DNA from 3 places in the Afipia sp. GW823-FHT06G09 genome. Region 2 is predicted to be linked to each of the others. Evidence: predicted binding sites of a transcription regulator. Region 2 holds the regulator's gene; each other region holds the start of a gene.
The links. The regulator PhoB, encoded in region 2, activates phosphate uptake and scavenging genes when phosphate is short. The targets are predictions, from matches to a motif close to TGTCATNNANCTGTCAT.

Region 1 (5,107 bases), 170 kb from region 2:
ACGGAAATCGGTTACGCGCTGTTGCTCTCGCCGTTGTTCGGCTTCTGCATGGCGGCACTTCTGTTGCTGGTGTTGAAGTTCGTTATTCGCAATCCGGCGCTTTACGCTGCTCCGGAAGGCAACAAGCCACCGCCGCTGTGGATTCGCGGTATCCTCATCGCGACCTGCACCGGCGTCAGCTTCGCGCACGGCTCAAACGACGGTCAGAAGGGCATGGGCCTCATTATGCTGATCCTGATCGGCACTGTGCCGACCGCCTACGCGCTGAACCGCGCCTTGCCGGAATCGCAGGTCATCAAGTTTCAGCAGACGTCAGAAGCCGCGTCAAAGGTGATCGCTGCGAAGGGCGCCGGTCATAGCATCATCGGCGATCCCCGCCCGGTAGTGACTCAGTATGTTTCGCTGCACAAGATCAACGAAGGCACCTATCCGTCGCTGGCGGTTCTCGTGAAGGACGTCGGCGATCAGGTGCAGAAGTACGGCACGCTGAACAAGGTTCCTGCCGAGGCGGTGGGTAACACCCGCAACGACATGTACCTGACTTCGGAGGCGATCCGCTTCCTGATGAAGGACAAGGAAAACGATCTCAACAAGGAAGAGGTCGCAACCCTCAATGCCTATAAAGGCTCGCTCGACAGCGCCACGAAGTTCATCCCGACCTGGGTGAAAATCGCGGTCGCCATCGCGCTGGGTCTCGGCACCATGATCGGCTGGAAGCGTATCGTCATCACCGTCGGCGAGAAGATCGGCAAGACGCACCTGACCTACGCGCAGGGTGCATCTGCTGAACTCGTTGCTGCGGGGACGATCGGCGCGGCGGACATTTTCGGCCTTCCCGTCTCGACGACACACGTGCTGTCGTCTGGCGTCGCCGGAACAATGGCGGCCAACGGCTCGGGCTTGCAGATGGCCACTATCCGCAACCTGCTTATGGCCTGGGTGCTGACGCTGCCGGCGGCGATCTGCCTGTCGGCTGGTCTCTATGTGCTGTTCTCGCACCTGTTCTGATTAGCTTGCCGCAACGGCGGCAACATAAAAAGCCCGCGCAAGAGCGCGGGCTTTTTTTCCGTCCGGCGATGCGAGCGCGGAGGCTCAGTAATCCTTCTCGCGGTGCACGTCATGAACGACAAGGCCCATGCCGGCCTCCGGCATCGCCAGCCATTCGCGCCGCTTCAGTGTGCGGCGCGTATCCTCCAGACCGCTCAGCCAGTGCTCGCGCATCGAGGTGGCCGAGAATTCGTGGTCCTTGGAATCGCCCTCATAGGCCTTCTGCTGATAGATCATCTGCAGGATGGTGATTTCGGGCAGGTCCGCGAAGCGGTCGCGCAGTGCGCGCTCGTGATCGGTCAGCTTGTCTTCGGGGACCTTCAGCAGCGCCTTGTAGAAGTCGGTCTTCAGATTGTTCATGCGCTTGTAGACGTCGGTATTATAGCGCGTGCGGGACGAGTACATGATGTCCTTGTGCCTAGCCATGACCTCCTGAATATCGCGCGGCAGGGCTCCACGGGCATTGAACAGGTCAACCTGGAACACCAGGGAGTTCATCTTGTCTTCCTGATCGAGCAGATGCTGCAGCGGCGTATTTGAAACGATGCCGCCATCCCAGAAGTGATCGGTGCCGATCTTCACCATGGGCAGGGCAGGCGGCAACGCGCCGCTGGCCATCACGTGTTCAGGTTCGATGACTTCCTTCTTGTTGTCGAAGTACAAAAAATTTCCGGTCAGGACGTTCACCGCACCGACTGCGAAATGCATCTTGCGTGAATTGATCAAGTCGAAATCGACGAGTTCGAGCAGCGATGCCCGCAGCGGCGCAGTGTCATAATAGCTGGTTGCTGTCCTGGCCCCGGCCGGGCTGAACCATGGATTGACGTCGTGCGGCTTGAAGAAGCCCGGCTGGCCCATGGTCGTCGTCAGGAACGAGCTCGTCAGGTTGCGGGCCTTGCGATAGATGTCTCCGTCCGGCGTGTAGTGCCAGACCTTGCGGCTGGTGATGCGATCCCAAAACGTCCGCAGCCGTTCGAGACGTCGCTCCGGTGGGTTACCTGCAATAATGGCGGAATTGATCGCGCCGATCGACACGCCGCAAACCCAGTCTGGCTCCATGCCACTTTCGTGCAGGGCCTGATACACGCCGGCCTGATAAGCCCCGAGCGCGCCGCCACCCTGAAGAACGAGCGCCACACGATCGCAGCGATCGGGCCGCCAGTTCCTCGATCCCGAAATTTCGGATTTTGGTGTTCGCGCGTCCATGATTTTCCCCGTCGATGCGTGTCTCGAAGTCCGGTGCGAAGATTTCAGACGAGCGGTGACGCTGTCGTGACAGGTGGTCTTTTTGATCGCGGAATCCGCTGTCCGCGGATGGGCGTGCAGACGCAGGGTGTCACCAGACTGAAGGAATTTCCTCACGATCATGTCAAGGACCGACGTTAGCTGTTGACGGCGGCTGGACCGTGCACCGAAAAGGAATGATTCCATGCGCAGAGCAGATATTCTCAGGCTGCCCTCGATGCCTGCCGCCGGTCCGAGTTATCCGGCAGGGCCGTATCGCTTTGTCGACCGCGAATTTCTGGTCATCACCTATGAGACCGATCCTGGTCTGATCCGGGCCGGACTTCCCGAACCGTTAGAGCCGATCGACAGTCCGATCGTGCACTATGAGTGGATCAAGATGCCGGACTCGTCCGGCTTCGGCAGCTACACCGAGTCTGGCCTGGTCATTCCCGCGCGTCTGAACGGCGAAGAGGTCAACTTCGTCTCGCAGATGTATCTCGATGACGATCCGCCGATTGCAGCGGGGCGCGAGATCTGGGGATTCCCGAAGAAGTATGCACATCCGAAGCTCGAGGTCGTGAAGGATACGCTGACCGGTACGTTGGAGTATTCCGGTCAGCAGGTGGCGATGGGCACCATGGGGTACAAGCATGAGGCGATGGCGGGGAACGGCGAGATCACGCGCGCCGCGCTGTCCAAGACCCAGATCAATCTGAAGCTGATCCCCGGTGTCGATGGCCGCGCCGAAGTCTGCCAGCTCGTTGCGATCAACCTAACTGACATCAACGTCAAGGGCTCCTGGATCGGGCCCGGACGGCTGCATCTCATTCCGCATGTCAACGCACCGGTCGCCGATTTTCCGGTCAGACGCGTGATCGGGGCACACCACTTTCTGGCCGATCTGACGCTGCCCTATGGGCGTGTCGTACACGACTACAACAAGGAAGCGGACGATCTGGCCGAGGCGGCGGAATGACCGGCGCTGACATGCGCCTGTAACAAACCTGTCGTCATATCGGATCGGTATTCGGGTGGTTCAATTTCAGCCATCCAGGGCGTCGTAAGTTTTAGGCGTTGGGGCGTATTGTGCAAGCAGAAGCGTTGATGACTGAGAGTGTCGCGGTCGGGCATTCGCCGCATGCGGCACAGATTCCAGGCCTGGTGTGGGCGTTCCGGATTCATGCCAATGGAAATTCCGAAGCGCTGAACGTCGACGAACCAATCGATCTGCGCGGTGACGGGCTGCTCTGGTTACATTTCAATCTCGGCGATGTGCGTGCTCATCACTGGCTGGCGTCGGCTGATCTCGATGTTCCCGAAGCCGGCAAGGCGCTGCTACTGTCGCGGGATAATTTTCAGCAGATCCATGCTGCTGACGACAGCATCTACGGTGTCTTTTCCGATCTTGTGCGTGCCATCGACCGCGTCACCGAGGAAACCGGATACCTTCATTTTGTCATGACGGAACGGCTGCTGCTGAGCGGTCGTCACCATGCACTGTGCGCCGTCGATGCGACACGGCGGGTCCTCGAAAGCGGTCAGCAACGTATTGGTAGCGCGGCTGCTCTGCTTGAAACCATTGTCGAACATGTAGCCGAGACAATGGAGCGTGTTGCAGAACGAGTTGCCGCGAGCCTCGACAGCATTGAGGAGAAGATACTCTCCGACGATACGGCCGACCTTCGCAGGGATTTGGGTCGCTTGCGCCGAACCTGTGTCCGTCTGCATCGTCAATTGTCGGGCTTGCTCCTGATATTCCGACGTCTCGATCTGCAAGGGCCGGATGCACTCAAACCGGCATTGCGGCTGCGCGCCGGCAAGCTGGCGCAGCGGCTGGATGCGCTCGACCACGTGGTCGTGGAAATGCGCGAGCGGAGCAGGCTTCTTCAGGAAGAACTGCATCTCAAGATCGAGGAACAGACCAATAAAAGCATTCACCTGTTGTCCGTGTTGACGGCGCTGCTGCTGCCGCCGACGCTGGTCACCGGCATTTTCGGGATGAACACCAAGGGACTGCCATTAACCGACGTGGAAACCGGCTTTCTGACCGCCAGTGTTCTGATCGTCTCGTCATCCGCGCTCGCATACTTCATCATGAAGCGCCTTGGTATTCTGAGATAACTGGAAACGCCGTGCGGTACCCCTGCGCACTGCTGCGGACGATTGCAACCACCAGCATTATATTTGGGTTATTGCTGCAAGGCGCTGCTGCGGCCGATCCGAAAGCAGCGCCAGACGAGCCTGTCGCGAAAAGCCCGCGCCAGATTCTGGCTGATTGGGGAATTCAGTTCAATGCGACCTATATATCGGAGGTGTTCGGCAATGCATCCGGCGGTATGCGGCGCGGTTCGATTTATACAGGTCGTTTCGATTTCGGCACGGATATCGATCTCGAAAAAGCTGTCGGCTGGACCGGCGCCAAGTTCCACGCCAACATGTTCCAGATTCACGGTCAGGGTCTGTCGCGCGATTATATCGGAAACCTCATGCTGGTCAGCGGCGTCGAAGCGCTCAACGCGACGCGTTTGTATGAATTGTGGATTGAGCAATCGCTGTTCGGCGGCGCATTGCTGGTTCGTGTTGGACAGCAGGCATCCGATGTCGAATTTATCGACAGCAAGTATGACGACATTTTCACCAACTCGGCGCTTGGCTGGCCAGGTATCACCGGCATCAATCTGTTGAGCGGCGGTCCATCGCCGCCGTTGGCTGTGCCGGGCGTTCGCATCAAGGCGCAACTGGCCGACGACATCACGGCTTATGCCGCGATTTTCGACGGCGATGCGGCGCCGCCGGACAGGCTGGTTGATCCACAGATCGCAAATCCGCACGG
Region 2 (5,107 bases):
TGCTCGGCCTGTTGTTGTTCGTGCTGACGTTCTTCGTGCTGGCTGCTGCGCGGCTGATGCTGATGCGTCTTGAAAAGAAGGCGGGGAACTGAGCCATGAACGCGATTTATGCCTCACGCCGCCGCTGGGACATCGTCGTCCGCTTCCTGTGCCTTGGCGCCGCTGTTTTCGGAGTCACCTGGCTCGCGCTGATCCTGTTCACGCTGTTCTACAACGGCTTCGCCGGCCTGCATCTCGGTGTCTTCACCGAGAACACGCCGCCGCCCGGATCCACCGAGGGTGGATTGCTGAACGCAATCGTCGGCTCGATCATCATGACAGTGCTCGGCGTTGGCATCGGCGCGCCGATCGGATTGTTCGCAGGTACCTATCTCGCTGAGTACGGCAAGCACGATCGTCTGACCTCGGTGATTCGTTTCATCAACGACATCTTGTTGAGCGCTCCGTCGATCATCATCGGTTTGTTCGTGTATGGTGCGATTGTTGTCCCGATGGGCGGCTTCTCGGCGCTGGCGGGTACGCTGGCGCTCGCCGTGATCGTGATCCCGGTCGTCGTTCGGACCACCGAAGACATGCTCGGCCTGGTGCCTAATCCGCTGCGTGAAGCGGCGTCCGCGCTCGGTCTTCCGCGGTCGCTTGTCATCAAACGCATCGCATATCGTGCTGCACGTTCTGGTCTCATCACCGGCGTTCTGCTGGCGACCGCGCGTGTCGCCGGTGAAACTGCGCCGTTGCTGTTCACAGCCCTGAGCAATCAGTTCTTCAGTCTCGACCTGACCAAAACGATGGCGAACCTGCCGGTCACCATCAACAACTTCGTCCAAAGCCCCTACGATTACTGGAAACAGCTCGCATGGACCGGGGCTTTGCTTATCACCTTGACCGTACTTGCCCTTAACATTGGCGCGCGCATTCTTGGCGCCGAGAGGACATCGAAATGAACGAGCAGCTTTCTGTTAGCGTAGATATTCCTCGCGGGCCCGTGCCGGGTGTTGCCGGCCGGCTGGATGCGCGGCCCAAGGTGACTGCACGCGATCTCAATTTCTACTATGGCGAACACCACGCACTGAAGAACATCAACCTTGCTCTCGGCGAAAATCGCGTCACGGCGTTTATCGGTCCGTCGGGCTGCGGCAAGTCGACGTTGCTGCGCATCTTCAATCGCATGTACGACCTCTATCCCGGTCAGCGTGCTGTCGGTCAGTTGATGCTGGATTCGACCAACATTCTCGATCCGAAGCTCGATCTGAACCTGCTGCGCGCCCGGATCGGTATGGTGTTTCAGAAGCCGACGCCGTTCCCGATGACGATTTATGAGAACATCGCGTTCGGCATCAGGCTCTATGAAAAGATTTCGAAGTCCGAAATGGACGGCCGCGTCGAGGCCGCGCTGAAGGGCGGCGCGCTCTGGAATGAGGTCAAGGACAAGCTGAACGCCAGTGGGCTCAGCCTGTCCGGCGGCCAGCAGCAGCGCCTGTGCATCGCACGCACTGTCGCCGTCCGTCCTGAGGTCATCCTGTTCGACGAACCTTGCTCGGCGCTCGATCCGATCTCGACCGCCAAGGTCGAAGAACTGATCCAGGAACTCAAGGAGGACTACACGATCGCCATCGTGACGCATAATATGCAGCAGGCGGCGCGTGTGTCTGACAAGACAGCGTTCATGTATCTTGGTGAGCTGGTCGAGTTCGACGACACCAACAAGATATTCACTTCGCCGACCGATCGGCGAACACAAGACTACATCACCGGCCGCTTCGGCTGACGCGCATTCGCGGGAGAGACATACCATGGGTTCAGATCATACCGCCAAAGCGTTCGACGACGATCTTCAGGAGCTCAACCGGCTTGTTGCCGAGATGGGCGGCCTGGCTGAACGGCAGATCGTCGATTCCGTAGACGCGTTGATCCGGCGCGATGTCGCGCTGGGCAAGCGTGTTGTCGCCGCCGATCTCGAGATCGACAAGTTGCAGCATCTGATCGAAGAGCGTGCCGTGCTGACCATCGCTCGCCGTCAGCCGATGGCTGTCGACTTGCGCGAAATCGTCAGTTCGATGCGTGTTGCGACCGATCTTGAACGGATCGGGGATCTGTCAAAGAACATAGGCAAGCGCGTCGCAGCGCTCGATAGCGACTTCCATCCGCTGAAGCTGATCCGTGGGCTGGAGCACATGACCGACCTGGTTCAGTCACAGGTCAAGTCGGTGCTCGATGCCTATGCGGCGCACGATCTGCCTGCCGCGATGACCGTCTGGAAGGGCGACGAAGAGGTCGATGCAATCTGCACTTCTCTGTTCCGCGAACTTCTGACCTATATGATGGAAGATCCGCGTAATATCGGTTTCTGTATTCACCTGATGTTCTGCGCCAAGAATATTGAGCGTATCGGCGATCACGCAACCAATATCGCCGAGACGGTTTTCTACATGATCGAAGGCCAGCAAATGCTCGATCAACGTCCTAAGGGCGACATGACGAACTTTGCAACGGCCGCGTCAGGCAGTTAATTTGTACGACGAACTAAAGGACTGGAAATGAGCGCCCGAATTCTTGTGGTCGAAGACGAAGAAGCGTTGACCACGCTGCTTCGCTACAACCTGGATGCCGAGGGCTACGACGTCGAAACAGTCGCGCGCGGCGATGATGCGGATACCCGGCTCAAGGAGCATGTTCCGGATCTTATCGTGCTCGACTGGATGCTTCCGGGTCTCTCGGGGATCGAACTTTGCCGTCGGCTCCGCGCAAGGCCGGAGACCAAGCAGATCCCGATCATCATGCTGACTGCGCGCGGCGAGGAAAGCGAAAGGGTGAGGGGGCTCGCTACCGGAGCAGACGACTATATCGTCAAGCCGTTCTCGGTGCCGGAGCTGCTTGCGCGCGTGAAAGGATTGTTGCGGCGCGCGAGTCCCGAGCGCCTCGCGACGGTTCTAGCCTTCGGCGATATCGAACTTGACCGGGACCGCCGGCGTGTTGCCCGTTCCGGCCGTCCGATCGATCTTGGTCCGACCGAATATCGGCTTCTGGAGTTCTTCCTGGAGCATCCAGGGCGCGTCTTCAGCCGTGAGCAGTTGCTTGACGGCGTGTGGGGCCGTGACATCTATATCGACGAGCGTACGGTGGACGTGCATATCGGCCGCCTCAGGAAACTGCTGAATCTTGGGCGTGAGTCGGATCCGATCCGCACAGTTCGTGGCGCGGGTTATGCGCTCGACGATCGTTTCGCCAAGGCTGATTCACAGAACTGAGCCGCGGGCTAGCTGACCTTCATCTCGCATACGTGAGGTGTCGGTTCAGCCGCCTGCGGGCGGTCAGATCGCGTTGATGACTTCTCCGTCCTCCTTGACGAATCTGCCGATGTGGGGATTGGGCAGAATATCGAGCACCGCCTCCGATGGCCGGCATAGTTTGGTGCTTTTGGGCGTCACGACAATCGGCCTATTGATCAGGATGGGATGTGCGACCATCAGATCGAGAAGTTCGTCATCTGCCCACTTTGGATCGCCGAGCCCAAGTTCGGCATAGGGCGTGCCCTTCTCGCGCAGCAGCGCGCGCACCGAAATTCTCATCGCCGCAGTAAGCTCGAGCAACCTCGCGCGGGTGGGCGGGTGCTTCAGATACTCGATAATCTCCGGCTCGGCTCCGCTTTGCCGGATCATTGCAAGCGTGTTGCGTGACGTTCCGCAATCCGGATTGTGATAGATGGTAACGCTCATGGATGTATCCCGGCTCGCTTATCTGGGCTCTTCGACAGGCTTTGTACGTGGATGGCCGGATGGCGTCGAGCCTATTGGTTGACGGTTGCTTGTTTTATCAAGCCTCCAAGTCTACGCTCGTTGCGCTGGGCATTGCTTGGGATATTGAAATCGATGAGGCCGAGATTAGCCGATGTTGCGCGTATGGCGGGAGTGGACGTATCCACCGCTTCACGCGTGTTGCGCGGCGAGGAAAGCCAGCGCATTCGCCCGGAGACGCGCCAACGGATTCTTGAAAGCGCTCGTAGCCTGGATTATTCGCCGAATACGCTCGCGCAGAGTTTGCGGACCTCGCGCAGTCGAACACTCGGTCTTATCGTTCCCCAGCTCGACAATCCGGTGTTTGCGTCGGCTATTCGCGGTGCCGAAAAATCTTCAGCACGGCATGGCTATTCATTGCTGATCGCTCATAGGGAGTCAGGTGCGACCGACGCTGTGTATCATCGCCTGTCGCACGGCAATCGTGCTGATGGGCTGCTCGTCGCGAGTCTCGACGACGACAGTTTGTTGCGCGAAGAGCTTGAATCCACTCACACGCCTTTCGTCCTGCTGAACCGGCAATTGTCGGGGAGTCCTTATTGCGTCGTGCTGGACAGCCGCGCCGCTGCAGCGATTGCCGTCGATCATCTGGCGCAGATGGGGCACAGGCGGATTGCGCATCTTGCGGGCCGTCCCGGCGGATTCAATGCTGGCGAACGATTGGCCGGCTATCGCGACGGATTGAAGCGGCACGGTATTCCGTTCGATCCGAAACTCGTCGCCGTCGCTGGGTATACTGCGGAGGGTGGAGCGGATGCGATGCGCAGCCTTCTTGCGCTAAAGCCCACGGCTGTTCTTGGTGCGACGCTGGTCACCGCAGCTGGTGCGATGGCGGTGTTGCATGAAGCCGGTCTCCAAATCCCGCGCGACATATCGGTGGTGGGCCTGCACGACGCACCGGTGGCGACGATGCTCTATCCGCAACTGACGTCGGTGAAAATGCCTACGGAAGTGATGGGCGAAATTGCGTCCGATCTTCTGATCGACCTTTTGAATGGCGGTACACCGCAACCCGTCGCGCCATTAGCGCCAGACGGTCTGGTCATCCGCGCTTCCACAGGTCCAGCTCCACGCTGAAATTTTAGCTTGACCACTGGCGTAGTTTATACGACTTTTTGAACAAACGATTGCTCAAGCTACTTGTTCAATCGCCAGAAAACATAATGCGATCAGGGGAGTGCGCCGAGTGAGCGTGGCGAATTTGGCCTCTGAAAAGGGGCTGTCATGACTGCTACCACCATCGCCGCAGTGCGCGAAACGGATCGCGTTGATGAAAGCCTTGTCTCAGCTTTCGGCGCAATTGTTGGCAACGCCAA
Region 3 (5,107 bases), on a different contig from region 2:
GGCGCAGTTCCTAGCGCAGACCTACGGCCTGGCGCATGGCGTGCCGGCCGGTCTGACTGCGGTGATCGTGCAGAGCCAGGCTCTGTTCACCGTCGCCTTCGCGGCGATTTTCCTGCGTGAGCTACCGACGCGGCTTCAGATGCTCGGCATCGCGATCGCGATGTGCGGGTTGCTGCTGATCTGCTTCACAGTCGGTTACGATTTCAGCGTCTGGGCGTTTTCGGTATCGATGACCGCGCCAATCAGCTTTGCGGTCTCCAACCTGATGCTTCGCCGCGCGCAGGATGTGTCGATGCTCGACCTGTTCGCATGGATTGGTCTCTTGGCAATGCTGCCGCTGCTCGTGGTTCTGTTCACCGTCGATGGGCCGGCCGTCACATGGCATGCACTGACGCACATGTCTCTTCTGGCGGCTTCGTCTGTGCTGGCGCTGGCGCTGCTCGGAACCACACTGGGTTACTGGATCTGGGGCCGGCTGCTGCGGAGGTATTCCGCCGCGCAGGTGGTGCCGTTTGCGCTGCTGGTGCCGTTTTTCGGCGCGGGTGCATCGAGTATCGTTTTCGGCGAGACGTTCGGGACGCTGCGCCTGACCGGTATGATCGTCGTTGTGTTCGGGATTGCGGTGATGCTGCTGTCGCGCCGCCCGCCGCCGCTGGTGGAAGTGGCCTGAACCATGATCTCTCAGCAACTCGCCATCGCCTTCATCGCCTTTGCTGCTGCGGCGCTGTTCACGCCGGGGCCTAACAACATCATGCTGATGGCGTCTGGGCTGAACTACGGATTTCGGCGAACATTGCCGCATGTCGCCGGTGTCACCATTGGATTCTCGTTTCTGGTGGCGGTGATCGGGCTCGGGCTTGGTGCGGTGTTCGCGGCCTACCCGGTGCTGCATACGATCCTGAAATATGCCGGCGCGGCTTATCTGATTTACCTTGCCATCGTGATTGCGATGTCTGGTCCCGCCGATACCGATGGAGCGGGTGAGGGCAAGCCGATGACGTTCCTCGGTGCGGCGATGTTCCAGTGGGTCAACGTCAAGGGCTGGGTGATCGCGGTGGGCGCCATTACCGCCTATGCCGCCATAGCAGCCTATCCGTTGAACATCGCGGCGCTTTCGATCCTGCTGTTCCTGATCGGCCTGGGGTCGTCGCTGACCTGGGTGCTGCTCGGGACCTCGCTGCAGGCGGTGGTGAAATCCCCCCGTGCGGTCCGCATTTTCAACGTCGTCATGGCCCTGCTTTTGCTGGCCTCGCTTTACCCCGTTCTGAAGGAGCCCTGATTTAGTTGCACTGCAGAAATGGGGCTTACGGGCTTGTCTCGTAGCACCAGCCGCCCTACACAACGGCGGCAATTCATCCGGGCCCTGGCCCGATCCCATCCGAAAAACGCACGAACAAGGCCAATCGTGGCCGCCTGAGAAGGAAAACGAAAATGCGTGTTTACTACGATCGCGACGCCGACCTGAACCTGATCAAGGGCAAGAAGGTGGTCATCGTCGGTTACGGCAGCCAGGGCCACGCCCACGCGCTGAACCTGAAGGACTCGGGCGTCAAGGATGTCGCTATTGCGCTGCGCAAGGGCTCTGCCACCGTCAAGAAGGCCGAGAACGCCGGCTTCAAGGTGATGGAAGTTGCCGACGCCGCAAAATGGGCCGACGTTGTGATGATGCTGACGCCTGACGAATTGCAGGGCGACATTTATCGCGATCATCTGCACAACAACATGAAGCAGGGCGCTGCGCTGCTGTTCGCCCACGGCCTCAACGTGCACTTCAACCTGATCGAGCCGCGCGCTGACCTCGACGTGCTGATGGTTGCGCCGAAGGGCCCCGGCCACACCGTCCGCTCCGAGTACCAGCGTGGCGGCGGCGTGCCGACCCTGATCGCGATCCACAAGGATTCGTCGGGCAACGCGCATGACCTCGGCCTGTCCTACGCCTCTGCCATCGGCGGCGGCCGCGCCGGCGTCATCGAAACCACCTTCAAGGAAGAGTGCGAGACCGACCTGTTCGGCGAGCAGGCTGTTCTTTGCGGTGGCACCGTCGAACTGATCCGCGCCGGCTACGAGACGCTGGTGGAAGCAGGTTACGCGCCGGAAATGGCCTACTTCGAGTGCCTGCACGAACTGAAGCTGATCGTGGACCTGATCTATGAAGGCGGCATCGCCAACATGAACTACTCGATCTCCAACACCGCCGAGTACGGCGAGTACGTCACCGGTCCGCGGATCATCACCGCCGAGACCAAGGCTGAGATGAAGCGCGTGCTGACCGACATTCAGTCGGGCAAGTTCACCCGCGACTGGATGCTGGAAAACAAGGTCAACCAGGCGTCGTTCAAGGCGACCCGCGCCCGCGCCAACGCGCACGACATCGAAGCGGTCGGCGCCAAGCTCCGCGACATGATGCCGTGGATCAAGGAAAAGGCGCTGGTCGACAAGACCAAGAACTGATCTCTCCTCCTTTCGGGAGGTCGGGCCGGCTGCCGCGAGGTAGCCGGCCTTTTCTTTTGGGGCAGCTGAACACCGGCTGAATGTCGGCCTTAACCGAACGAAATATGTCGCAGGGTCAGTCCCTTGTGGTTTCATGACGGTTCTATTACGTTTTTGTGACACGTCGCGGTTTCCGGCCGCGCGGTTGGCCTCCTGGTCTTCGCCAGCCAAGGCCTCGGACAGTGCCGGGTTTAGTTCGCGTCGAGGCAATGTTGCCGCTGCTGACACCAGCTTCTCCAGCGATGAATTCGATGGCCGCCCGCCGTCGCGTTCTGCCGTAGCGGAGCGCACCGTGTCCGTGATCACCACATCGACTCCGGCCTGCGGCAGGGTTCAACTTTGGCTGAAACGGCTCGGCGATACCGGGTGGCTCTGGCGTCTGCGTGTTGCGCTGATCGCGGCGATACATCTCACCGCTGTCTATGTTCTGGCGTCGGTCGAGTACGGCCCATTCGCGATGACGCTGGCGTTGCTGACATGGGGGCTGCTGAACTTCCTCTGGCTGGTCGCGTTCCGCCGTCCCGGCGTGTCCGCGGCGTTGTCGCTGGCGCTGGTCGCAGCCCTGATCGTGCTGTCGCAGTTCAAGTACGGGATCACGCAGCTCACGCTGACGTTTCTGGATTTTCTGATCATCGATCGCGACACGGTTTCGTTTCTGCATTCGATCTTTCCGCAGCTTAAGACGCAGTCCGTCCTGCTCGCGGCCATCGCTGTGCCTGTGATTTGGCTGATCTGGCGCGCCGACCCGTTCCGCATTCGCCGCGCGACGGCCGCTGCCGGTGCAGGCGTCTGCATGCTTGGCGTCGTCGGCCTGTCGGTAGCCAATCCCGAACAGCCGTGGGAGCCGTTCCAGGGCGTCAATCACATTTCCAATCTTGCGCGATCCGGGGTCGTCTCTGTGTCGCATCTGACATCGACGACAGGATGGATCGAGGCGGACTCGAAAAGCCTTGTCGGGTCCGCGCAGGCCACACCGCTCACCACCTGCGCGCCGCGCGGGAAGCGTCCGAACATCATCATGGTGCTGGACGAATCCAGCTTCGACATCACGGCTGCTCCCGGCATCAAGGTGCCTGAGGACTATCGGAACTATTTCAAATCCTCCGACGGGCAGAGGCGCTCGTTCGTCACGGAATCCAGCGGCGGACCGACCTGGTACACCGAGTTCAACGTGCTGACCGGCCTGTCGGCGCGGTCGTTCGGCAAGATGAAGTTCTATGTGACGCGAATTACGGCGGGGAAGATTTCACGCGGACTGCCGCAGGCGTTGCAACGCTGCGGCTACCGGACATTCTCGCTGTATCCGACGTACGGGAATTTCCTCAGCGCACGGAATTTCCAGACCTCTGCCGGTGTCGGGAAATTCATCGACATGGCCGACATGGGCGTCAGCGAGGACATGCAGCCCGACAAGTTCTACTTCGATCAGGCGTTGCAACTGATCGCGCGGGAGCGCAAGACCGAGCAGCCGATGTTCGTCTTTGTCTACCTGACCGCCAATCATTTTCCATGGACGTCGACCTATCGCTCCGATCTCACGCCGGCTGGGTGGAAGGCGCCGGGCAATACGGCTGAAGTCGACGAATACATCCGCCGCCAGACCATGACGGCATCGGACTATGCGAGCTTCGTGGCGCGGCTGAAGAGCGAGCATCCGGATGAGCCGTTCCTGCTGGTGCGGTTCGGCGACCATCAACCCGCGATCTCGCAGAAGCTGCTGGAGCCGAAGCTGCCGCAGCCGCTGCTCGCCGATCGCATCATGACGCACGATCCGCGCTACTACAAAACCTACTATGCGATCGACGCACTCAACTACAAGCCGGACATGTCGTCGGCTCTGGAGACGCTTGATGCGGCTTATCTGCCGCTTGCGATTCAGGATGCAGCAGGTATCCCGCTCGATCCGTCGTTCATCGAGCAGAAGAAGATCATGCTCCGCTGCCGGGGCCTGTTCTATTCGTGCAAGGATGGCGCGGAAGCGAGGCGCTTCAACCGCCTGCTGATGGACGCCGGGTTCGTGAAGAATCTCTAGCGCTTTCCAATTTTCTCCCACAGCCACCGCGCCACCGCATCCGGCGAACTCGTACCGTTACCGTTGCTGGCACGCAGGTTGGCCTCGCGCATGGTGGCGATATCGATCTTGCCGAGCAATGGTTGCAGTGCGTCGCGCAGCTTCGTGTCGCCGGCGCGTTTCGGCGCAATCAGCACGACAGCGTCATAGGGCGGGATTGCAGCCTTCGGATCGTTCAGCACGACGAGATCGTATTTCGCGATCAGCCCGTCGCTGGTGTAGCCCGCAATCACATCCACCTCGCCGGATGCAACCGCCGCGTACATGAAGTCGGGCTGCATCTGCCGCTGCTGGCGAAAAGCGAGATTGTAACTCCGGCGCAGCGCCGCCCATTCCGGCCGAGAGAAGAACTCATAATCGCCCGCGATCGAGAGCGAGGATGCGCGCGGCGCGAGATCGGCAATGGTACGGATGCCGAGTTCTTCGGCGCGCTTGCGCGGCATCACCAGCGCATAGGCATTCTCAAATCCAAGTTCGCCGAGCAGGGAAATCCCGTATTTGTCTTTGAGCGTTGTTGCCAGGTCGCTCAGCAATTCCTTGCGGGGC

Region 1: the regulator PhoB is predicted to act here: its motif matches at 2,309-2,325, upstream of AC1Q67_RS21755 (acetoacetate decarboxylase).
Region 3: the regulator PhoB is predicted to act here: its motif matches at 2,585-2,601, upstream of AC1Q67_RS04730 (LTA synthase family protein).

The regions. Positions count from the first base shown of each region.
Region 1 covers NZ_JBXAHF010000005.1:169,763-174,869, reverse strand. The annotation lists gene AC1Q67_RS21765 (inorganic phosphate transporter) at 1-1,008, shown strand, start outside; gene AC1Q67_RS21760 (patatin-like phospholipase family protein) at 1,093-2,253, opposite strand; gene AC1Q67_RS21755 (acetoacetate decarboxylase) at 2,477-3,250, shown strand; gene AC1Q67_RS21750 (CorA family divalent cation transporter) at 3,379-4,395, shown strand; gene AC1Q67_RS21745 (carbohydrate porin) at 4,407-5,107, shown strand, end outside.
Region 2 covers NZ_JBXAHF010000005.1:335,345-340,451, reverse strand. The annotation lists gene pstC (phosphate ABC transporter permease subunit PstC) at 1-92, shown strand, start outside; gene pstA (phosphate ABC transporter permease PstA) at 96-941, shown strand; gene pstB (phosphate ABC transporter ATP-binding protein PstB) at 938-1,765, shown strand; gene phoU (phosphate signaling complex protein PhoU) at 1,791-2,507, shown strand; gene phoB (phosphate regulon transcriptional regulator PhoB) at 2,535-3,245, shown strand; gene arsC (arsenate reductase (glutaredoxin)) at 3,309-3,713, opposite strand; gene AC1Q67_RS22480 (LacI family DNA-binding transcriptional regulator) at 3,693-4,868, shown strand; gene AC1Q67_RS22475 (FAD-binding oxidoreductase) at 5,016-5,107, shown strand, end outside.
Region 3 covers NZ_JBXAHF010000001.1:952,244-957,350, reverse strand. The annotation lists gene AC1Q67_RS04745 (EamA family transporter) at 1-670, shown strand, start outside; gene AC1Q67_RS04740 (LysE family translocator) at 674-1,279, shown strand; gene ilvC (ketol-acid reductoisomerase) at 1,432-2,451, shown strand; gene AC1Q67_RS04730 (LTA synthase family protein) at 2,783-4,522, shown strand; gene AC1Q67_RS04725 (glycine betaine ABC transporter substrate-binding protein) at 4,519-5,107, opposite strand, start outside.